DNA from 2 places in the Microbispora sp. CSR-4 genome. Region 1 is predicted to be linked to the other one. Evidence: riboswitches for the same ligand, from Rfam matches in the RefSeq annotation. Region 1 holds a riboswitch; the other holds the start of a gene.
The links. A riboswitch is a leader RNA that binds a small molecule or an ion and turns the genes downstream of it on or off. The one in region 1 is predicted to bind cyclic di-AMP.
Positions count from the first base shown of each region.

Region 2: it holds a riboswitch for cyclic di-AMP, as region 1 does, so the genes downstream of both, FLV34_RS37735 (CHAP domain-containing protein) here and FLV34_RS18320 (hypothetical protein) in region 1, are expected to answer to the same signal.

Region 1 is NZ_VJVX01000023.1:17,564-21,769, reverse strand. Features, by position in the region: gene FLV34_RS18330 (DinB family protein) at 1-208, opposite strand, end outside; gene FLV34_RS18325 (hypothetical protein) at 496-927, shown strand; gene FLV34_RS18320 (hypothetical protein) at 993-1,904, opposite strand; cyclic di-AMP (ydaO/yuaA leader) riboswitch at 1,939-2,077, opposite strand; gene galT (galactose-1-phosphate uridylyltransferase) at 2,148-3,206, opposite strand; gene FLV34_RS18310 (DeoR/GlpR family DNA-binding transcription regulator) at 3,385-4,188, opposite strand.
Region 2 is NZ_VJVX01000099.1:4,003-8,208, forward strand. Features, by position in the region: gene FLV34_RS37725 (hypothetical protein) at 1-512, shown strand, start outside; gene FLV34_RS37730 (DUF305 domain-containing protein) at 663-1,298, shown strand; gene FLV34_RS37735 (CHAP domain-containing protein) at 1,624-2,337, opposite strand; cyclic di-AMP (ydaO/yuaA leader) riboswitch at 2,569-2,711, opposite strand; gene FLV34_RS37740 (DUF222 domain-containing protein) at 3,194-4,206, opposite strand, start outside.

The sequences.
Region 1 (4,206 bases):
TCCGGAACCAGGCCCGCTCGACGTCGGCCATGTGCCGTACGAGGCCGAGCAGCGACATGCTGGAGGGCGGCACCGAGCGCAGCCGCAACTGCTCCTCGGTGAGGCCCCGGCACTTCACGGCGAGGGTGTCACGGTGCCAGTCCAGCCAGGCGCGCAGCATCTCGCGCTCTCCCGCGACGACGGGGGGATCGATACGTGTGTCGGTCATCCCGGCATCCTCCCCCGGACTCGGCGCGTAGTCACCCCGATTAGCGGGCGGAGGCACCCGGCGGTTCTGCCCGTCCCGGCACCCCCCTCCTGAGCGCGGTTCATGACGTAGCCGAAGGCCGGGCCGCACGCCGGGCCTGCGCCCGACGGGAGGCCGAACCCGGCCGTCTTGACTCGGATTCGGACAGGTAATTGATCAGACTTGTGTAATTGTGGCGAATGTGATCAAAATCAGTTCAGCCTTCAACTACTTGGTTGAAGCGTCACACCGTACGGATGAGGAGAGGCATGAAGCGCACCATCTCCGTTCTCACCGTCGCCGCCGGCGTTCTCGGCGTCACGCTCACCGGCGCCGGCCCCGCGCTCGCGGACACCTCCGCAGTGGACTGCTCCACGGGCGGGTACACCTACGTCGTCAACAAATACGTCCCCACCAACGTCGAGTCGCCGGCGGTGGACAATCGCCTCTACAACATCGCCGGTCCGACGGCGTACACGCACGAGGTCTGCCTCGACATCCCCGACAACGAGACGTTCACGATCGAGGTCCGGATCGGGCCCACGGGGTCACAGCAGGTCATCGTGGACGACCGGCCCGGGGACAAGATCTTCCGCTTCTCGCCCGGCACCAACACCTTCTGGCAGGTCTACGGCACGCTGACCGGGCCCGGCAGCACCTACCTCTACTACACCTGGCACGAGAAGCAGATCCCGGCCTGACCCGGAGCGGGCCGGCCGCCTCGCTCGCCGAGGTGGCCGGCCCACCCCGCGAGTGCCCTGGCAGGTCAGTACATCGAGATGTGTACGTGGTCGTAGTGGTTGGCGGTGATTCCGCCGCGGTCGGACATGAGCCGCCAGCCGGGACGGCCGAGGTTGTAGATGCGCTGCTGCCAGATCACGTACATGACGCCGAGCTTGGGGCCGTTCTTGATGGCCCAGTCGGCCAGGCTGTCGCCGAGCGCCTTCATCTCGGGGGAGGGCATGGCGCCGCCCGAGCTCATCATGAAGTCGCAGGCGCGCCCGAGAGGATGCTCGCCGCTGTTCTCCGCCCGGTAGCAGCCCACCGGGAACCGCAGGCTGAAGTGGTTTTCGACCTCGGTGCGCATGAACCTCATCCGGGGCGTGATGTTGTCGGCACCGCTGGGCAGCTCCGGTGCCCACGACCCACCCGGGAGCTTTCCCGGCGCGATCGGGATCAGCGCGTCGAGCTTGTCCTTGATCTCGTCGATGAGGTCCTCGGCGTCCTTGCGCTGTACGGCGACCGCCTCGGCCTGCGCCTTCAGTTGCGCGGTCAGCGTCTTGGCGGCGTCCGCGGCCTGCTGCCGGGCGTCGCGGACCCGGTCGAAGTGCGCGAGCCGGGCGGCCTGTTCCTCTTTGAGCTGGTAGTTGAGCGCGGCGGTGTTCATGTCGGGCAGCGCCATCGCGCTTTCGGTCTGGTAGCGCAGCCCGGCCATCTGCCGTACGGCGTCGCTGGCGGCCTGGTAGTCGGCCTGGGCCCTGGCCAGCCGGTCGCGAGCCGCCTTCTCCTCCTCACGGGCCTTGGCGAGGGCGACACGCTTGGCGTTGTAGTCGGCGATCAGCCGGTTGACCTTCTGCCGCAGGTCCGACAGCTCCTTCTTGAGCTGTTTCTCCGTCGGTTTGGGCTCGGCGACGCCCGGCGCCGCCGTACCGAACACGAGGACGGCGGAGGCGAGCACGCCGACAGCCAGGGGGAATGCGCGGGGCAGAGCCCACTCCTCTCCATCTGCCGACCGGGTTAGCTGACGGGTTCGGGCTGGAGGAGCCCGGGCAGGCGACTGCCTTGACCCCAGGTGCGTGATTGGGTCCCCGGTTCCCGGGCGGGGCGCCCGGGATTAGGCGTACCGGTTGTGACGGCCGGTGTCAGGGATACTAGTGGTAAAGAAACCGTCGCTGCCACCAAAGCCGCAATCAATCGGAGATCAGGCCGTTATCGCCTCGCGAAGCATCCGGGCGGCCTCCTCGGGCAGCACGTCGTTGACGAACGCGCCCATGGCCGACTCCGATCCGGCCAGATACTTGAGCTTGTTGGGCGCCCGCCGGATCGTGAAAAGCTGCAGGTGAAGGTAGGCGAGGTCGCGCCGGTAGGTGACAGGAGCCTGGTGCCAGGCCGCGACGTACGGCATGACGACGCCGAACAGCCCGTCCAGGCGGCGCAGCACCTCGATGTAGAGCGGCGCGAACGCGGCTCGCTCCTCCGGCGACAGCGCCGGGATGTCGGGCACCTGGCGGTGCGGGTAGACGTGCACCTCGAACGGGTAGCGCGCGGCGGCGGGCACGAAGGCCGTCCAGTGCTCGTTGGCGGCCACCACCCGGGGGCCCTTCCGCTCGGCGGCCAGGACATCCGCGAACAGGTTGCCGCCCTGATGACGGGCGGCGGCGTTCAGCATCTGCCGGGTGCGCGGCGTGACGTACGGATAGGCGTAGATCTGCCCGTGCGGGTGCGGCAGCGTGATGCCGATCTCGGCGCCGCGGTTCTCGAAGCAGAAGACCTGCTCCACGCCGGGCAGCGAGGACAGCTCGGCCGTACGGTCGGCCCACGCCTCGACGACCAGCTCGGCCTGCTCGTCGCTCAGCGAGCTGAACGACGCGTTGTGGTCGGAGGTGAAGCAGACGACCTCGCAGCGCCCGATCCCCGGACGCACCTCGCTCAGCCCGCCCACCTGCTCGTACGAGCCCGTGTTGAAGCTGAACGACGGGAAGCGGTTCTCGAACACCGCCACCTCGTACGGCGAGGGGATCTCCGAGCCGGGATGACCCGGGCAGAGCGGGCACTCCTCCGCCGACGGCAGGTGTGTGCGTGTCTGGCGATGCCGGGCGACGGCCACCCACTCGTCCATCAGGGGGTCGTAGCGCAGCTCGGAGGCGAGCGGGCGCGGCGGCAGGTCCCTGGTGTCGATGGCGCTGTGGTCGGCGTCGTCGCGCCGGTCGAAGTAGATCAGCTCACGGCCGTCGGCGAGATGGGTGATGGTGCGCTTCACAGAGCGGTCTCCAGCTTCACGGTGCGATCTCCGGCTTTCACGGTGCGGTGTCCCGGGTCGGAGCGGGCTTACAAGGGGGTCGGTGCGGGTTTGCGAAAGGGGGACACGGCGGGCGCGCGGAGGCCGGGGGATGCACCGGGTTTACTACAGGCGTCGGAGGACGTGCGGCGGGCCGGCGTCACAGCGCGGTCTCCAGCTCGGTCTCCCCGGACGGATCGACGAGGAGGAGCTCGCCGGCGTGCTCCGACAGCGCGTCGCGTGCCTCCTCCGGCAGGCCGACGTCGCTCACGACCACGCCGGCCTCGTCGAGGGCGGCGATCGTGCTGAAGCCGATCGTCCCCCACTTGGTGTGGTCGGCCAGGACCACGAGCTGCTGGGCGGCCGCGATGAGGGCGCGGTCGGTCTCCGCCTCCAGCAGGTTGGGCGTGGTGTAACCGGCCCGGACGCTCATGCCGTGCACGCCCAGCATGAGCGTGTCGACGTTCAGGGAGCGGACGGCCGCCACGGCCACCGGGCCGACCAGCGCGTCGGAGGGCGTGCGCACGCCTCCCACCAGCACCACGGTCTGGTCGGGCCGTCCCGCGCGGTGGAAGACGTCGGCCACCTGCACCGAGTTGGTGATCACGGTCAGCTCGGGCACGTCCACCAGATGGTGGGCCAGTGTCCAGGTCGTGGTGCCGGCCGAGAGCGCTACGGAGCTGCCCGGCCGCACGAGCAGGGCGGCCCTGCGGGCGATGGCCTCCTTCTCGGCCTGCTGCCGCACCGACTTGGCCGCGAAGCCCGGCTCCTCCGTCGAGCCCGTGCCGGTGGCGGTCGCCCCGCCGTGCACCTTGACGATCAGGCCGCGTTCCGCGAGGACCTCCAGGTCGCGGCGGATCGTCATGTCCGAGACCCCGAGGTCGCGTACGAGCTGCGCGACGCGCACCCCGCCGGTCCTGCGTACCCTCTCAAGGATCGCCTGCTGCCGTTGCTGGGCCAGCATCCACCACTCCTCTACAGA
Region 2 (4,206 bases), on a different contig from region 1:
ACTACTGCGGAGGTCCCCTCTGGGGCGAGCACCGGTTCGTCGGCACCAGCCGATACAAGGCGGCCGCGAAATTCGTCACCGGTCCACGCAAGTCCGCCGCGGGCAGGGTCGAACGCAACCCCTTCTACTGGGAGTTCTATGTGGGCGACATCGGAGCGCTCGGATCCTTCCAGTTCGGCTCCGCCCACGTTGTCACCGCGTCGGCCCGCGATCTCGGCGGTAACGTACGCGACCCGAAACTCCTGCTGGGCTACTGGGTCACCAGCCGATCGGGCACCTCCTGGTCCGGCAAGCTGGTCGACAGCCACCGCGCCGAAGGGGCCACGTTCAACCATTTCTACGGCGAGAAGACCATCGTCCCCTGCCGCGATCTCGGCACGTCTCGTTTCCTCTACGCCGTCAACGCCGGGGCCACGGTCTCGGGCCGGGTGAGCTCGGGGAGCGCGGCGTTCACCATCCGCGGCTCGACCTACGGCGACAACTACCGGTTCAGGATCACGTTCAACGGCTGACGGGAACGTTCCACGGGTACGACAGGAGGACCAGGTTCGCCACACGGTTCGTGCGGCGACGGCGCACCGGGGGTGGCGCCGCCGCCGGCACCGCGGGCGGGGCGGCGCCGGTCCTCGACCAGCCGCCGGGACGTACGGAGGTGTTGGCCGATGAACGGACGTGTCCTGCCGGTCGCCCTGCTGACAGCCGGTCTGCTGGCCGGCACGGGCGGCGCGTACGGCACCGCCGCCTCGGCCGCGACGCCTTCCTCACCCGGTGTGCCCACCGCGCCCAGCGACCCGACGCCGCCGCCGACAACGCCGCCGACAACGACGGCCGACCACAACGACCAGGACGTCATGTTCGCCCGGATGATGATCCCCCATCATCAGCAGGCGGTGGAGATGGGGCGACTGGCCGAAGACCGGGCGGCGGACGCCCGGGTCGCGCGGCTCGCCCGGCGGATCGAGGCCGCGCAGGCTCCCGAGATCCGGACGATGAGCGGCTGGCTCACGACCTGGGGCGAACAGGTGCCCGGGGAGAGCCCGGCGCCGACGCATCACGCCATGCCCGGGATGATGTCCCCCGAGGACATGCGGCGTCTCGAAGGGCTGTCCGGACGGGACTTCGACCGGGCCTTCCTCACGATGATGATCCGGCACCACGAAGGCGCCGTCACCATGGCGCGCGACGAGCTGAGCGGCGGAAGCTACGAGCCGGCGCGTAGGCTGGCGGAGTCGATCATCTCCAGCCAGTCGGCCGAGATCAAGGAGATGAAGAGCATGCTGAGCGGCCTGCCTGGTTGACCTGCCGGGTCAGCATGCCGGGTCAGGGCACCGTGACGGCCCGGACCGGCGCCGTGCTCGCCGTGGCAGTCGCCACGGCGGAAGCGGCGAGCACGTCGCCGTCGAACACGTCGCCGTCGAACACGTCGCCGTCGAACACGTCGCCGACGAGCGTGGCGCCGTCGAGTATGGCGTTCGAAGCCCTGGCCGTTTCGGACCGGCCGGAGGTTCCCCTGATCGGGCCGGAGATCGCCAGGGCCGGGCCGGAGATCGCCAGGGCCGGGCCGGAGGTCCCAAGGCCCGGGCTGGAGTCCCTATGAGCGGCGGGAGATCCGGAAGGGGGAGGTCACCCGCGCTTGCGGTGCCGTCCGTCGGACGACGCCGCCGCGGTCTTGACCCGTATCCCGGTCACGGCGGTGGAGACCACCGCGAACAGCAGACCGGCCGACAGGACGGCGTCGCCCGGCGAGCACACGATGTCGAGCGGCTTCCCCTGCGTGGCCGCCATGTTCCTGGTGGCGGGCGCAGCGGCGCTCTGGACGCTCGCGTTCACGGCCGCCATGGGCTGGATCGTCACCGGCGTCTTCGGCGTCACCTTGACCTTGCGCGGCAGGCCGTACCCGACGATCGTGCTCGTGTCGCGGACCTTGCGCTTCAGCCACACGCCGTCGACGTTGCCCTCGATCGTGTGGACCTTCCGGCCGACGACCTTCTCGACGATGCCGACGTGGTCGATGTCGCGGATCTTCTTGGACCCTGACCAGGCGAAGAAGACCACGGCGCCCGGCTCGGGCTTGTCGCTCCAGGCGTGGTGCTTCTCGAACCACTTGGCGTGCCGCGTGGTCAGCGCGAACTCGCCGACATGGTCCTGCACCCCGGCCCGGTCGGCCGCCCAGGAGACGAACATGTCGCACCACGGGGCGGCCTTGAAGTCGGGGTCCTTGGCGACGTTTTCGGCGTACCACTCGCCGAACTTGGTGTGTTTCCCGGCTCGTTCGCGGTAGCCCAGCTCGGGGCGTACGGCGTCGAGCAGCTGTCGAGCTATCGGATCGGTGGAAATCGGGGGCTCCTCATGGCGCGCTTCGAGACATGACGAACCGGCCCGCGGGCGTGCGGCATGACGGCATGACCGTCCGGGGACACGCCACGGCGGGGCGGAATCAGAAACGGGAGATGTGGCAGCCCGTCACGGGCGCGCCATCACCCCGGAAGCCTGGAGACGTTCCAGGGCGGGCAGGTGGTCCGGCGACACGACGCGGACCGGGTGGGCAGGTGGAGCCGACACTCCACGCTCTCCTCTCCTTGGCCGCCTACCGGGTTAGCTGACGGGTTCGGGCCAGGAGTAGCCCTACCGGATGGTCCGGATTCACCCCAAGAGACGTGGGTCCCCGGTTCCCGGGATCGATGACTTCCGGGATTCGGCGGTCGCCGGTCGTCCTCGGGTTGAGGACCGCTCACCGGCGAGACACACGGGAAGCTTAGTAGATAACAAGTAAGACACGGCCAAATGGCCTGTAAAGGGGATCATCCCGGCTGTCGCCGTTCCCTGCTTCCGCAGGTCCTCACGGTCGCGGGCCGCCCGCGGTGAGATGCGCCACACCACGCCGTACGGCGCGGCTCTGCCAGCGCGGGTCTGCCGGCGCGGGGTCTGCCGGCGCGGCTCTGCCAGCGCGGGCCTGCTCGCGCGTGTCTGCCGGCGCGGGGTCTGCTGGGCCGAGTGCCGACGCGGTCGAGGGCTTCCGGCTGTCTTGGCGCTCCCCTCGCTCGCGTAGTCGCCGGGTCTGTCCGCGCGTCAGCCTGGGCCTGCCCTGCGCATCGCCCACGCTCCCGCCTCACGCCTCACGCCCGCAGCCTCCGGGGCCGGTCCGTGCGTCGCCCGGGCCGGCCTGTGGGTCCTCCACCGCCTGCCTCCCGCCTTACTCGTGTAGTCGTCGGGCTCGTCCGAGGCGGTGGTAGGTGAAGGCCCAGCGGTCTTCGCCTACGTTGCGGCGGGTGTAGCGCTCGGGGTGCTGGTAGCGGTCGCGGTTGTGGAACTGGCACGCCGGGCCCAGCAGCTTCAGGTCCGTGAGCCCGCCGGTGCTCCAGTTGTCGGCGTGGTCGATCTGGCACATGGTCGCCGGCAGCGGGCAGCCGTCGATCCAGCACGTGGCGTACCGGGCGAAGATGGCCCGCCGCTGGGCAGGAGTCGCCAGACGGACCTTGCGCCCCATGTCCAGCACCTGTCCCTCGGCGTTCATGACGATCCGCACCAGAGTCGAGGTCCGGGCGAGCCGATGCACGCTGGAGACGGGCAGCACCTGCCCGGTCGCCAGCAACAACCCCGGCGCTGTCCCCGGTGCCATCCCCAACGACGCCCCCAGCAGCGTGCCTGCCGACGCTCCCAACGACGCACCCAAGAACGCCCCGGGCATCGCGCCCGCCGACGCACCCGGAGATCCCGGTGACCCACCTTGCGCCGCCCCCCGCGATGCCCCCTGTGCGGCTCCTTGCGATGCCTCCTGCGCCGTCTCCGGTGTCGCTCGCCCGGCTCCCGGTGCCGTTTCCGATGCCCATCCGGGTGGTGTCTCCCGCTCCGGTCCGGGCCCGCCGGGCGTCGCTCCCGACGGTCCCGATGTCCCCGACGCCTGCGTCGCACGCGAGCACCGCGCCTCGCCGCAGCACCGGCACGCGCCCTGGCCGTCGCACCGGCACGTGCTGTGGCCATGCCGGCAGTCCCCCGCAGGCCCAGGCCCGGCGTGGGTGTGACGTGCGGAGGCGTCCTCGGGCGGAGGGTCCGGCCACGCCGCCTCCGAAGGCGCCACCTCCGTAGGCGCTGCCTGCGAGTGCGCCGCCTGCGATGGCGGCGCATCCGAAGCCGTCGCGACCGAAGCCGTCGCGCCCGAAGACGCTATGTCCGAAGGTGCTGTGTCCGAAGGGGCAGCGTGCGAAG